Colwellia sp. M166: one gene and its partner. The protein of the gene in region 1 interacts with the protein of each later gene in a pairwise test. Links are inferred from orthologs where the notes say so. Each region holds a gene or a part of one and is shown in the gene's direction. Other genes may lie near its edges.

What was found.
Region 2: the proteins of mlaF (region 1) and groL interact in binary tests that used the Escherichia coli proteins (3 or more experiments, as listed by UniProt). The link is inferred for Colwellia sp. M166 from one-to-one orthologs.

Annotation. Positions count from the first base shown.
Region 1 is NZ_CP040755.1:2,888,188-2,895,190, forward strand. What follows is about bases 107-3,015. They hold mlaF (phospholipid ABC transporter ATP-binding protein MlaF), read left to right. Parts: upstream 107-1,110; coding sequence 1,111-1,920; downstream 1,921-3,015. Other genes in these bases: FGD67_RS13135 (calcium/sodium antiporter), read right to left, coding at 107-663; mlaE (lipid asymmetry maintenance ABC transporter permease subunit MlaE), read left to right, coding at 1,917-2,693; mlaD (outer membrane lipid asymmetry maintenance protein MlaD), read left to right, coding at 2,739-3,015. In the rest of the region: more of FGD67_RS13135, read right to left, coding at 1-106; more of mlaD, read left to right, coding at 3,016-3,209; FGD67_RS13155 (phospholipid-binding protein MlaC), read left to right, coding at 3,212-3,853; FGD67_RS13160 (lipid asymmetry maintenance protein MlaB), read left to right, coding at 3,923-4,219; FGD67_RS13165 (BolA family protein), read left to right, coding at 4,244-4,501; murA (UDP-N-acetylglucosamine 1-carboxyvinyltransferase), read left to right, coding at 4,529-5,791; FGD67_RS13175 (trypsin-like peptidase domain-containing protein), read right to left, coding at 6,099-7,003. UniProt on the Escherichia coli protein: Part of the ABC transporter complex MlaFEDB, which is involved in a phospholipid transport pathway that maintains lipid asymmetry in the outer membrane by retrograde trafficking of phospholipids from the outer membrane to the inner membrane.
Region 2 is NZ_CP040755.1:3,237,462-3,244,436, forward strand. The notes cover bases 1,551-4,431. They hold groL (chaperonin GroEL), read left to right. Parts: upstream 1,551-2,105; coding sequence 2,106-3,758; downstream 3,759-4,431. Other genes in these bases: FGD67_RS14650 (FxsA family protein), read left to right, coding at 1,551-1,635; FGD67_RS14655 (co-chaperone GroES), read left to right, coding at 1,742-2,032; FGD67_RS14665 (EAL domain-containing protein), read right to left, coding at 4,282-4,431. In the rest of the region: FGD67_RS14645 (protein-disulfide reductase DsbD), read right to left, coding at 1-603; more of FGD67_RS14650, read left to right, coding at 1,126-1,550; more of FGD67_RS14665, read right to left, coding at 4,432-6,774.

The DNA of each region.
Region 1 (7,003 bases):
ACCAACAGCAATGACGGTTAAACCTATGACCAAGTCACTAATACCAAAAGCTTTGGCAATAAAAATTGAAGAGTCGACAAGAAATGTTGCACTTAATGGCAAAAAGATAATGCCGAAAACTAACCAAATGACTGAACGTCGAGTACTGACGGCCTCCGGCACTTCTTGCTCGGCTTCTAAGACCATTTTATCGTCTATAGGGTTTTGTTTTGCCCGCTTTAAAGTAACGAACAGTAAGGTAGCAATATAAAGTACAAAACCGATGATCAGTATCAAGCCTTCATTAAAGCTAAAGTGGCTGTTGGCCAACATGTAAGTTGCGATAGCAGTAACAATTAAAATAAGCGGGATTTCACGTTTGATGGTGGAAGACGAAACAGATAAAGGGTGAAATAAGGCCGTTAAACCTAACACTAACGCTATATTGGTAATATTGGAACCAATAGCATTACCGACAGCAGTATCGGGGTTACCTTGTAAAGAAGCGGTTGCTGCGATCATCATTTCGGGGGCTGAAGAGCCCATTGCGACAATAGTTAAACCAATGATCATGGGAGATATACCAAGATTTCGTGCTAATGATGAGGCACCAAATACAAATTTGTCTGCACTCCACACTAAGATAATTAGTGAAAGTAGTAAGATCAAAATTTGGATGAACATTCAAAGCTCCTGTTTGGCTAAGGTAATAAGTAGCACGTTTTACTCGTTGCTAATGATGAAATAAAAAGAGGAATTGTAAACCATTGATGATAACCGATGACAGCCCATTTATATTTATTTTGCTAACATTATGTTGAGCAAAAGCCATTATAAACTTTTTCTGCTATTATTGGCACGTGCATTGATAATAAAATCATTAAAAAATAAATTTGTCAGGGTTTAATTTTCATCTGAAGTATTAGCACTTTGTGAACGTTCAAACTTAAGTGACGGAAATAGATATTCATAAAGCCTTTCTTACACTTAATTACACTTAATTACATTTACATACTTTTACTTACGTTTTTACTACTAAATATTTGCTAATTTCTAATGACTGAGATGTTACGCTGCGGTAGAATTCGGTGACATAAGACAATAATTAACAGTGATGTTATCCCAAGCAATATGTCCGAAATTTTAGTTGATATCAAAAATATGACCTTTAAGCGTGACGAACGTGTTATCTATGATGGCATCAGTTTGTCGATTCCTAAAGGTAAAATTACGGCAATAATGGGTCCTAGTGGTATTGGTAAGACCACTTTACTGCGGCTAATTGGTGGCCAAATTAAACCAGAGTCTGGACAAATCTTATTTGACGGTCATGATATTCCCCAATTGTCACGTAGCAATCTATATGAAGTACGTAAACGTATGAGTATGCTCTTTCAAAGTGGCGCTTTGTTCACCGATATGAGTGTGTACGACAATATTGCCTTTCCGATTCGTGAGCATACGGAACTATCAGAAGACATCATTGAAAAAATGGTGTTAATGAAATTAGAAGCGGTTGGCTTACGTGGTGCAAGAGATTTACGACCGAGTGAATTATCTGGCGGTATGGCGCGACGCGCTGCACTCGCTCGTGCCATTGCTTTAGATCCTGAACTTATTCTCTATGATGAACCCTTTGCTGGCCAAGACCCTATTTCTATGGGAGTGATTGTGCGCTTGATTCAAGACTTAGGACAAGCATTAGGGTTAACCTCTGTGGTGGTTTCTCATGATGTACCTGAAGTGATGAGCATCGCCGATTATATATATATTATCGCAGAACAAAAAATTATTGGTCAGGGCACGCCAGAAGAAATTTATCAACAAACGTCACCGCTAGTACAGCAGTTTGTTAAAGGCGAAGCCGATGGTCCTGTGCCATTTCATTTTCCAGCAGCGCCTTATCGTGAAGAATTAATTGCTCGAGGTATCAAGCAGTGAAGCAATTGCAAATTTTTGGTCGAACCATCATTGGCCAGGTCGCTGGCTTAGGCCGTGCTTTACTGATGCTAGCATCAGCCTTATTTCATATACCGAGCCCACGTAAAGGCTTTCCTTTACTGCTTAATCAACTCTACTCCGTAGGCGTGTTGTCACTAGTCATTATTTTAGTGTCAGGTATGTTTATCGGCATGGTATTGGCTTTGCAAGGCTATACTATACTGGTTGGCTATGGCGCAGAGGCAAGTTTAGGGCCAATGGTGGCGTTGTCATTATTGCGAGAATTGGGCCCTGTGGTGGCGGCTTTGCTATTTGCAGGTCGAGCTGGCTCAGCATTGACTGCGGAAATAGGTTTAATGAAGGCAACCGAGCAACTGTCGAGTCTGGAAATGATGGCTGTAGATCCTTTACGTCGTGTTGTTGCTCCGCGCTTTTGGGCGGGTTTTATTAGTTTACCCTTGTTAGCGGCTATATTCTCTGCGGTCGGTATTCTAGGAGCACACCTTGTTGGCGTTGACTGGCTTGGTGTTGATAGCGGTACCTTTTGGTCTGTTATGCAGGCGCAAGTGTCATTTGAGAAAGATATTTTAAATGGCATTATTAAAAGTTTAGTGTTTGCTTTTGTTGTTACTTGGATAGCGGTTTATAAAGGGTATTCTTGTGAGCCAACCTCTGAAGGCATAAGTCGCGCAACAACCTCAACGGTAGTGCAATCATCACTATTAGTTTTAGGTTTAGATTTTGTTTTAACTGCTTTAATGTTCACAAATTAGTGAGCGCGGTTATTTAATTAGATATTTTTGAATTTGGTGGAAGACATGGTGTCGAAAAAAATAGAGTTATTGGTTGGGCTATTCGCGGTTATTGGTATTGCGGCATTATTAATGTTGGCATTAAAAGTAGCTGATAGTGGCATCTCCGGCAATGGTAATACTTACCAGTTATATGCAAAGTTTGACAACATTGGCGGCTTAAAAGTGCGCTCGCCAATAAAAGTCGGTGGTGTTGTTGTTGGACGTGTCAGTGACATTTCATTGGACAGTGAAGACTATACGCCAGTGGTTACATTGGATATTTATGCGGAATATAACAACTTCTCAGAAGCCACTTCAGTTTCCATTTTAACTGCTGGCTTATTAGGTGAACAATACATCGGCTTGTTACCTGGTTTTATTGATGTTTCAGTTGACACCTTACAGCCAGGTGACTTTATTGAAGATACAAAACCCGCATTGATACTAGAAGAATTAATTGGTCAGTTTTTGTTTAGTCAAGGGAGTGGTGATTAATTATGATGGGCAATGTCATAAAAAAAGTCTTTTTTTGTTTAGCGCTATTAACCATAGCTGTTGGCGCTAATGCTGGAGCAGATGTTGATAAAAAAGATCCTTATCAAATGATCAAAACGGTTGCTGATATCACTTTCAAGCGTTTTGCTAATGAACAAAGTGCGATACAAGCCGAACCTAATTTATTAAAGAATATTGTCCGTGAAGAGTTGATGCCTTACATCAATTATCAATATGCTGCTTATAAAGTCATTGGTAGTAACTTTAAAAAAACCAATAAAGCCGATCGTGCTGAATTTGTCCCGGCATTTCGAGAATATTTAATCACATCTTATGCACAGGTTTTTACTTTGTATAATAATCAAAAAGTCGAGTTTGCTCCGGCAAAAGATTTTTCGAAAGATCGTGTGGTTTCTGTCGAAACCAGTGTGATAGAACCAGGACGTGCCCCTATTAATATCTCTTTTCGTGTGCGCAAACATAAAAAAACCGGTGAATGGAAAGCCTATGATATGGTAGCAGAAGGAATTAGTTTGCTTGATAGTAAGCAAGCAGAGCTTAGTAGCTTGATCCGTCAAAAAGGTTTAGCTCACGTCACTGAAATGCTAAAAGAGAAAAGTGCACGAAACATCGTTTTTAAGTAGTATAAGAGCAGTCAGTTATTATCGATGTAGCAATACAATGGCGTATTATAGGGTTGTTAATAGATTAAAATGATAGATGTCCAACAAGCAGATCAAAAAGCGATTTTTAGTGGTGCCTTAACGCGTGCTACAATAACGCGAGCATTTGATAAAGAGTATCGTAAATTAGTTGATAATGGGCGAGTGGTTTTAGACTTGGCAAAGGTCAGTCAAATTGATACTGCTGGCTTAGCGTGGATTCTATTATTAATTGAATTAGCGGCTAGTAAAGCTTGCCATATTGGCTTAGTGAATTTACCTGATGACTTATTAAAATTGGCAAAACTAAGTGCGGTTGATACTTTATTGCCAATAGAAGATACCTAATATATACGCTATTTGGAGTAAAAAGTGGAAGTAAAAGATATTGAAAAACTAATTACCGATGCGGTTGAATTAGATGAGATTCATGTGGCATTTGATGGTTCACAATGCAAAGTGATTGCTGTGGCAGATTTTTTAGGTGCTTTGAGCCGAGTGAAAAAACAACAAACAATTTATGCGCCTTTAGCACAAGTTATCAATGAAGGCGTGATCCACGCGGTATCGATTAAAACGTTCACAACAGCTGACTGGCAACGTGAAAAAATGTTTAACCTACCTCTTTAATTAACACCGACAGATAAGAATATACTATTGGACGCATTTAAAATTATTGGTGGGCAACCACTACGCGGTGAAGTTACTATTTCAGGGGCAAAGAATGCTGCATTGCCAATTTTAATGGCTGCATTACTGTCAGAAACTCCTGTAACCTTTGCTAATGTCCCGAAACTGAATGATATCGAAACAACGATTAAACTTTTGTCACAATTTGGCGCTAAATGTCAGTGGCTTAGTGAAGACAGTTTAATGATTGATGCAAGTAGCATTGATCATTGTCGTGCATCGTATGAATTAGTAAAAACCATGCGCGCTTCTATCTTAGTTTTAGGTCCTTTACTGGCACGTTTTGGCCATGCTGAGGTGTCCTTGCCTGGTGGTTGTGCCATTGGCGCACGTCCGGTTAACCTTCACATTCATGGCCTGAAGTTAATGGGCGCTGATATTGAAGTTGAAAATGGTTATATCATTGCGCGTAATACTGGCCGTCTCAAAGGTGCGACTATCTTTATGGATACCGTTAGTGTAACGGGTACTGAAAACTTGATGATGGCTGCTGCACTTGCTGATGGCACTACGGTTATTGAAAATGCTGCACGTGAACCAGAAATTGTCGATTTAGCTAATTGTTTAAACAGTATGGGAGCGAAAGTTTCTGGTGCGGGTACGGACACTTTAATAATTGCCGGTGTCGAGAAGCTACATGGCGAACGTTACTCCGTTATGCCTGATCGTATAGAAACGGGAACGTTTTTAGTCGCTGCCGCGGTAACTAAAGGTAAAGTTAGGTGTTTAAAAACGGATCCTAAAGCTTTAGATGCTGTACTGAGCAAGTTACAAGAAGCCGGTGCAATTATCACTACAGGTGATGATTGGATTGAACTTGAAATGACGACAAAGCCAAAAGCAGTAAATGTACGTACTGCGCCTCATCCTGCGTTTCCAACGGATATGCAAGCGCAATTTTTAGCGCTGAATGCAATAGCAGAAGGTACGGCAACGACAACGGAAACTATTTTTGAAAATCGGTTTATGCATGTGCCTGAACTACAGCGTATGGGTGCAAAAATTAGTATTGAAGGTAATACAGCAATCAGTACCGGTGTTGAGCAATTAAATGGCGCTCAGGTGATGGCGACAGATTTACGCGCTTCAGCAAGTTTAGTTATTGCTGGACTGGTGGCGAGCACGGAAACGCAAGTGGATCGTATTTATCACATTGATCGTGGTTATCAAAAAATTGAAGATAAGCTACAAGCGTTAGGTGCCAATATTACTCGTATTCAAGTTACTTAATTTAAGCTAAATATTAAAAATCCCAGCCAGTTGCTGGGATTTTTTTTGTTTGCCAAATAACCTCAGTTCGGGATAAGCAAAGCTACTCAACAAGCTATTTTAGCGCCTATCTGTGTTGGATCTGCTACCAATAGCCAGCTATGGATACGCAGAACCGCCTTGATAAACACTCAACTATCAATGTTGAGTGATAGAGATAGAGTTATTTTATCGTGATGAATTAAGTTCTTGATATTAAGTTCTATTTTTAGGTTGGTAAGCATTCATTAACCCGAACTGAGGTTAAATAGTACGCTATGTGCTGTAGCTACTTTGTTACCTCAGCGATAGTGACAGGAAGTATTAGCTTTTGGTTGTCCCGAGATACCATAAAGTTTAACACGCTGCCAGGTGAGGCTTCTGCAACTACATCTAAGCCTTGTTTGGCATTTTGTACTTGAATATCGCCAATTTGATAAACCACATCACCTGATTGCAAACCCGCTTTCATTGCCGGGCTTTGCGGTGTAACAGCACCGATAACAAAGCCTTTGATGCTAGCAACAGAATCATTGGCCTCAACGCCAAGCCAGCCGCGAATAACGCGTCCATGCTCAATAATTTTTAGCATAATCTTATGTGCTAATTGGTATGGCACAGCAAAGAATATACCTTGAATATTTAGATTTGGATTTGCTTGAGTAAACTTTCTTGAGTTAATGCCTACTAGCTCACCATTGGAGTTGATAAGTGCGCCACCAGAATTTCCTTCATTAATAGCTGCATCCATTTGTAAAAACTGCAAGTAACTTGTGCTTAAACCACTTTGTCCGGTGGCACTAACGATACCTTGAGTCACGGTTTGCCCTAAATTTAGCGGATTACCGATAGCGAGTACAACATCGCCTACTTGTGACGTTAAGCTATTGTTTTGTGGAATAACAGGTAAATTACTGGCTTGAACTTTTAACACCGCAAGATCAGTTAACACGTCGTAACCAATGAGTTCGGCATGAAGTTCTTGGCCTCTTTGTAGTACGACAACAATTAAATCAGCACTTTGCACAACGTGGTAGTTGGTTAAAATGTAGCCTTGGTTGTGCATGATCACGCCACTACCTAAAGTTACTTTTCGTGATTGACGGCCATAAGTTGGGTTGACTTGAATATCTTCAGAGTAGATGTTTACCACTGCAGGTCCGGCTAAACGCACGGCTTTAGCATAAGATAAGG
Region 2 (6,975 bases), 350 kb from region 1 along the record:
TTTGAGCATATCAGCTAATTGATGTTGTTCACTGCTGTCAGCAACTATTTTACTTGTATCGTTGCTAGCTTGCGGTGAATTGTTTGCATCTAATGCTGCTAATACGTTTTGTGTATTGCTAGTAGGGCTCGCCGTTAAATCAACTCTACTTAAATCTATGGTCTTTTTTGTTGGTGGGTAACATAAACCTTTAAAGGCACAACCTTGATAACGCACGGTAATACTGGCATCGCTATTAGCTTGTTCAATATCAACAGTAAAGGCTAATTGTCCGGTAAATATTTGCTGAACACCAAAGAACTCATCTTCATGATGCTCACCTTCGGGTAGGTTTACCGGTACGATAACAGCATTTTTTGTAGAAAACTTAAATTGGTGACGATATAAATAATAGCCTTCAGCAATATTAAAGCTTATTTTTAATTTGTTTTTTTGTTGATGAAAATCAAAAATAAAAGCATCGTCAACTCTTAAAAATTCATTATCATTACTAAATAATGATGCAGAAGAGCTAAAAATAGATTCTTGGGCATTGACTAAAGGCGTAGTAGCAAAAGATAAACTGGCAAGAACTAACCAAAAAACAGCAACAATTTTTTTCATAACCGTTATTTTAAAGACTCATTTATCCAGTTTGAATATTGATAACCACCTTGCTGGATGTTCAAAGTGATAATCTTAAAAAATGTCTTATCAGACCCTTGTTTAATGCAATTATAAATTGAATTAAATGTGTTGAATTATATGTGGCGTCGCATTAACGGCATGCGCTAGTTCATGATACACCTAAATAATGTTAGGTAAAATATCAACACAAATAATTTATCTCTTAGCTACTACACACTCATAAGAGTGTTATTGTCGCTACTATCGAGATAGGTCGGTTGTAATGCTTACTAGCCTATCAAAAACACCTTAATAAAAGCTTAACTTATCACAAGGTAACGTGTGTTCGTTATAGTTGTTTAAATAGTATGAGTGTACGTTATACCTTAAGACTTCTTAATCTGTAAGGTCTCACTTTAGTTATATATTTCCCAATAGTAAGTAGCTAAAAAGCTTGCTTGCTTGAAAAAGACCCGTTAACCCCCATATTAGTTTCATTAAAGATGATTAGGAGCGATTATGTTTCGCCTGTTATTTATATTTTTTATTATTATTCCGATTATTGAAATTTCCGTTTTGCTGCAGGTCGGTGCTATTTTTGGGCTTTGGCCTACCATTGCTATCGTTATTTTTACCGCCTGGTTAGGGGCTAAATATGTCCGTCAACAAGGGCTAGCTACCTTAAATTCAGTACAAACAAAAATGGCGCAAGGGCAAATGCCTTCTGATGAAATTGTTACCGGACTTATGTTACTTGTTGCCGGTGTATTGTTAGTAACGCCAGGCTTTGTTACTGACTTTCTTGGCTTGAGCTTATTAATTCCAGCGGTTCGTCATGCTATTGCTGGTAGTGTTAAATCACATATTACAACTAACAGTACCAGCCAACAAAGCTTTCAATTTCACAGCCATAACCCTGCTCAGAATCAAGATGACTTTTCAAATCATCAGGATAGTCCGTTTCAAGAGCATATTCAGCCACCACATAAAGGCAAAACTTTAGACGGTGAATTTGAGCGTAAAGATTAAAAAAATACTGAAATGGGCTTGTGAAGTTTTATTTAATCCCCATCTCTGAATCAACAAAATTAAAATCCTTAATTTTTTATTAAATTGAACATCTCAGGAGAACAAAATGAGTATTCGTCCATTACACGATCGTGTGATCATTAAGCGTAAAGAAGTTGAGTCAAAATCTGCTGGCGGTATCGTATTAACAGGTAGTGCTGCTGAGAAATCAACACGTGGTGAAGTCGTAGCAGTTGGCAAGGGCCGAATGTTAGAAAACGGTGACGTACGTGCGTTAGATGTAAAAATTGGTGACCAAGTGATCTTCAGTGAAGGTTACGGCGTGAAAACTGAAAAAATTGACGGCGAAGAAGTTCTAATCTTGTCAGAGTCTGACATTTTAGCCATCGTTGAATAAGCAATAACTCTCCACTCATTTTATTGCACTGATTAAGTTCGGTGCAAAGAACAGTTTATAAGGAACCATGCAAATGGCTGCAAAAGACGTATTATTTGGTAATGACGCACGAGCAAAAATGCTACGTGGCGTAAATGTTTTAGCTGACGCGGTAAAAGTAACATTAGGTCCTAAAGGCCGTAATGTTGTATTAGACAAATCATTTGGTGGTCCAGTGATCACTAAAGATGGTGTTAGTGTTGCTAAAGAAATTGAATTAGAAGACAAATTCGAAAACATGGGCGCACAAATGGTGAAAGAAGTTGCTTCTAAAGCCAATGACGAAGCCGGTGACGGTACTACAACGGCAACTGTACTAGCACAAGCGATTGTAAACGAAGGTTTAAAATCTATTGCGGCAGGCATGAACCCAATGGACCTTAAACGTGGTATCGACAAAGCAGTTATTGCTGCAGTTGAAGCACTTAAAGGTTTGTCACAAGAATGTAGCGACAACAAAGCCATTGAGCAAGTAGGTACTATCTCTGCTAACTCTGACGAAACTGTTGGTAAAATCATTGCAACAGCAATGGAAAAAGTAGGCACTGAAGGTGTTATTACTGTTGAAGAAGGTCAAGCATTAACAGATGAGCTAGACGTTGTTGAAGGTATGCAGTTCGACCGTGGTTACCTTTCTCCTTACTTCATCAACAACCAAGAAAGCGGTAGTGTTGAATTAGAAAACCCATTTATCTTATTAGTTGACAAAAAAATATCTAATATCCGTGAATTACTGACAACATTGGAAGGTGTTGCTAAAGCAGGTAAGCCACTACTTATTATTGCTGAAGATGTTGAAGGCGAAGCGCTTGCAACACTAGTCGTTAACAACATGCGTGGTATCGTAAAAGTTGCTGCTGTTAAAGCACCAGGTTTTGGCGACCGTCGCAAAGCAATGTTACAAGACATCGCGACATTAACTAAAGCGACTGTTATTTCTGAAGAAATCGGCATGGAGCTTGAAAAAACTACTTTAGAAGACCTAGGTCAAGCTAAGCGTGTAGTAATCTCTAAAGACAATACAACGATTATCGATGGTATTGGTGAAGAAGCTGAAATTAAAGCGCGTGTTGCACAAATTCGCGGTCAAATTGAAGACTCTTCTTCAGACTACGACAAAGAAAAGTTACAAGAACGTCTAGCTAAATTAGCTGGCGGTGTTGCGGTTATCAAAATTGGCGCAGCAACAGAAATGGAAATGAAAGAGAAAAAAGCACGCGTTGAAGATGCATTACATGCAACTCGCGCAGCAGTAGAAGAAGGTGTTGTTGCCGGTGGTGGTGTTGCACTAGTACGTGCTGCTGATGCAATTAAAGACTTAGAAGGCATCAACGAAGACCAAACTCACGGTATTAACGTTGCTATTCGTGCTATGTCAGCTCCTCTACGTCAAATCGCAACTAACTCAGGTGACGAAGCCTCAGTCGTGTTGAACGAAGTACGTACTGGCGGTACAGGTAACTACGGTTACAATGCAGCTAACAGCACTTACGGCGATATGTTAGAAATGGGTATCCTTGACCCAACTAAAGTAACCCGTAGCGCATTACAATTTGCTGCCTCAGTTGCTGGCTTAATGCTAACAACAGAAGCGATGATCACCGACGCACCAGTGAAAGATGCTGGTGGTGCTATGCCTGATATGGGCGGCATGGGTGGCATGGGTGGTATGGGCGGCATGATGTAGTTTATGCTGATTAAATTGCTAACTAACTTCTTCGTTGCTTCATCACTCGTTTAAGAAACACTAAACGTCGTAATGAAAGCGCCTTGAATTAAACAATTTACTCGGCGCATAAATAGCATTAGCTACTTAACGCTTTAAAATAAAAACCTGCTTCGGCAGGTTTTTTGTTTTCGGCACAAACAATGCAAATAAACGATGAGCACAATTTAACGCCGGAAAAGTCGTTGCCAGTTATAGCGTTGAGAAGTACTTTTAATAGCGTTTTGAATGAGTTTGGATAGGTTTAATGCAATAAAACGCCTTGCCTACACGGATGTAGGTACTGATATTATGTCAGGAACAAAAAATCTGTGAGTTAAACCATTTACTCGGCGCATAAATAGCATTAGCTACTTAACGCTTTAAATAAAAAAATCTGCATCTACAGATTTTTGTTTTTAGATTTTTAGTTTGTGGCCATAGCGCATGCTATAGCCTTAGTTAAGTCAGAAAATTAATGACACCCTCTAGGCATCTATAATAGCTAATTTGATGAAATTAATTGTCGCTCTGTGAGGCGTTCAGTAACGGCTTCAGCATTTTCTGGTATTGAATACAAATATCCTTGTATAACATCGCAGCCGTTAACCTTTAAAAAATTAGCTTGTTCAGCTGTTTCTACTCCTTCCCCGACTAAAGTTAAATCTAAGCCTTTGGCCATGGCAATAATGGATTTAATGATTTGGCATTGTTTGAGATCATTGGGTAGCTTCGAGATGAAGCTTGCATCAATTTTTAAGGTATCAAAGGGTAATTGAGTTAAATAGCTTAAAGATGAAAAACCTGTGCCAAAATCATCAATTGAGTTTTTAATACCTAATTGTCGAATTTTTTGCAATGTTGAACTTGCATGTTTGATGTTTTCAATAAAACAATTTTCGGTGACTTCTATTTCAAGTAAAGCTGGTGATAAGCCGCTTTTTTGTAGTGCTAAATCAATAGAGTCAATTAAGTTGTGTTTAAAGTGTTGAGACGAAATATTGATAGCAATACGTCCACAGTCAAAATTCTGTTGTTGCCATATTTTTCTTTGTTGGCAGGCTTGTGTTAAAACCCATTTATCAATTTCAACTATTAATCCTAATTCTTCTGCCATAGGTATAAAGTGAGCAGGGGAGACGCGGCCAAGATCGGGATGATTCCAACGTAATAAGGCTTCAATTCCGACCACTTTTTGAGTAACACTATTTACCTGAAGCTGGTAATACAGTTCAAATTCATTTTTTTTCAATGCGCTGCGCAGAAAATTTTGGGTAATTAAACGTTCCATTGAAATGGTATTCATTTCAGGAGAATACAGTTGATATGAATTTCTTCCTTCATCTTTGGCTTTATACATGGCTGTATCTGCATGTTTGAGTAAAGCATCAGAGTCGAGACCATCTTCAGGATAAACAGATGCACCAATAGAGGAAGTGATCTGAAGTTCAAGTGTATCGAGTTGATGAGGTTCATTTAATACATTCGTTATCCGCTCGATAACACCAACAATATCTTTTAAAGATGTCATTTCTGTCAATAAAATAACAAACTCATCGCCGCCAAATCGAGAAACGGTATCACCTTCTTTAATACTACTTTGTATTCGCTTCGCTGTAGCGATTAATATTTCATCACCAATGTTATGCCCTAAACTATCATTAATCTGTTTAAATCGGTCGAGATCCAAAAATAGCACAGCAACTAATTGCTGATTCCTATGGGCGGTTGATAATGCAATTTCAAACCTATCATTAAAAAGTCGTCGATTGGGTAAGCCGGTCAGTTCATCATAAAAAGCAAGCGCATGAATTCTTTTTTCTGCAAGTTTTCTCTGCGTAATATCACTAAAAATTGCAGCATAAAGTGGCTCTGGAGTATTACCGTCATTAATTTGCACTATGGTTAACCATTCAGGGTAGAGAGTACCACATTTTTTTTTGTTCCAAATTTCGCCTTGCCATGTTTTATCTTCTAAAAGGCTCTGCCACATTTTCTGGTAAAACGCCTTGTCATGCTTGCCTGAGCTTAAAATATTTGATGATTTACCAATAACGTCTTCTTGTGTATAGCCTGTCAAGCGAGTAAAAGCGGCGTTTACTGACAAGATAATACTTTTGCCATTAGTTACCATTATACTGTCAAGGGATGACTCAATAATTTTTTCTGCAAACACTAAGTTTCTTTTAGATTGTTCCAGTGCATTATCTCGTTCAACTAAAACACTTTCCAATTTTTGAAAGTATGCAATTTCAAGATCAGACAAAATGTGTTGTAACGAGAGCACTCCGGCAACTTCTTTTTGCGAGTTTTCGACAACTAAATGTCGAATTTTATGTTCTTGAAGGCATAGATAAGCTTGATAGAGCGTGTCTTCTTCGTTGATCGTAATTAGCGGGTATACCGAAGAGGACCACGCATCACTATTATTGTATTTATCGGCGACAAGTCTTAATAAATCTCGTTCTGTGATAATGCCAAACTCATTTGTTTGATGATGACGAATAAGCGCTGATGTGCAATTATATTCAGACATAGCATTGGCAACAGCACTTATCGGAAGGTTGCCTAATATGATAGGTACTTTGGGATTATAATTGTCTTTAATTTTTCGCAAGCGAAGATAATGTTCAACTCCCTGTTTTTTAATCACGTCACTTTGACTGACAATGCCCAGAGTTAGCTTTTCTGAATTGACCACTAATAAATGACGTACTCGATGGCGATGAAATGTCATGATAATTTCTTGCAAAGGCATTTGTTCATTTATAGTTATAACTGGTGCGCTCATAAACTTATAAATAGGCGAATCATAATAATTTATATCGCTGAAATTTAATTTTTTACTATCTGCTTCGGTCCAAATACCTATTACTTTTTCATTATCTTCAATAAGAATAGAACTGGTGTTTTTTTCTCTTATTTTCATTGCCGCTTGATAAATAGTGGTCATTTTTGAACACGACAATAAATTTTTTTGTACTAAATCTTTTGCCATTATGTTTTTTTTACTATTTGAAATCATACAAAAACTCAAGTTAGGCTGAATAACTAAATGAGCTTTATAGCATTAATTCGATGCATCATATAGATATATATCAAGTAAAAGTTAATTTGCATGCACGAGTAGTTGATGAATATTTCGAAAAATGCCATGGGCAACATGGCAGAGGTTAAGGCAATGTAAATAAGCATTTGC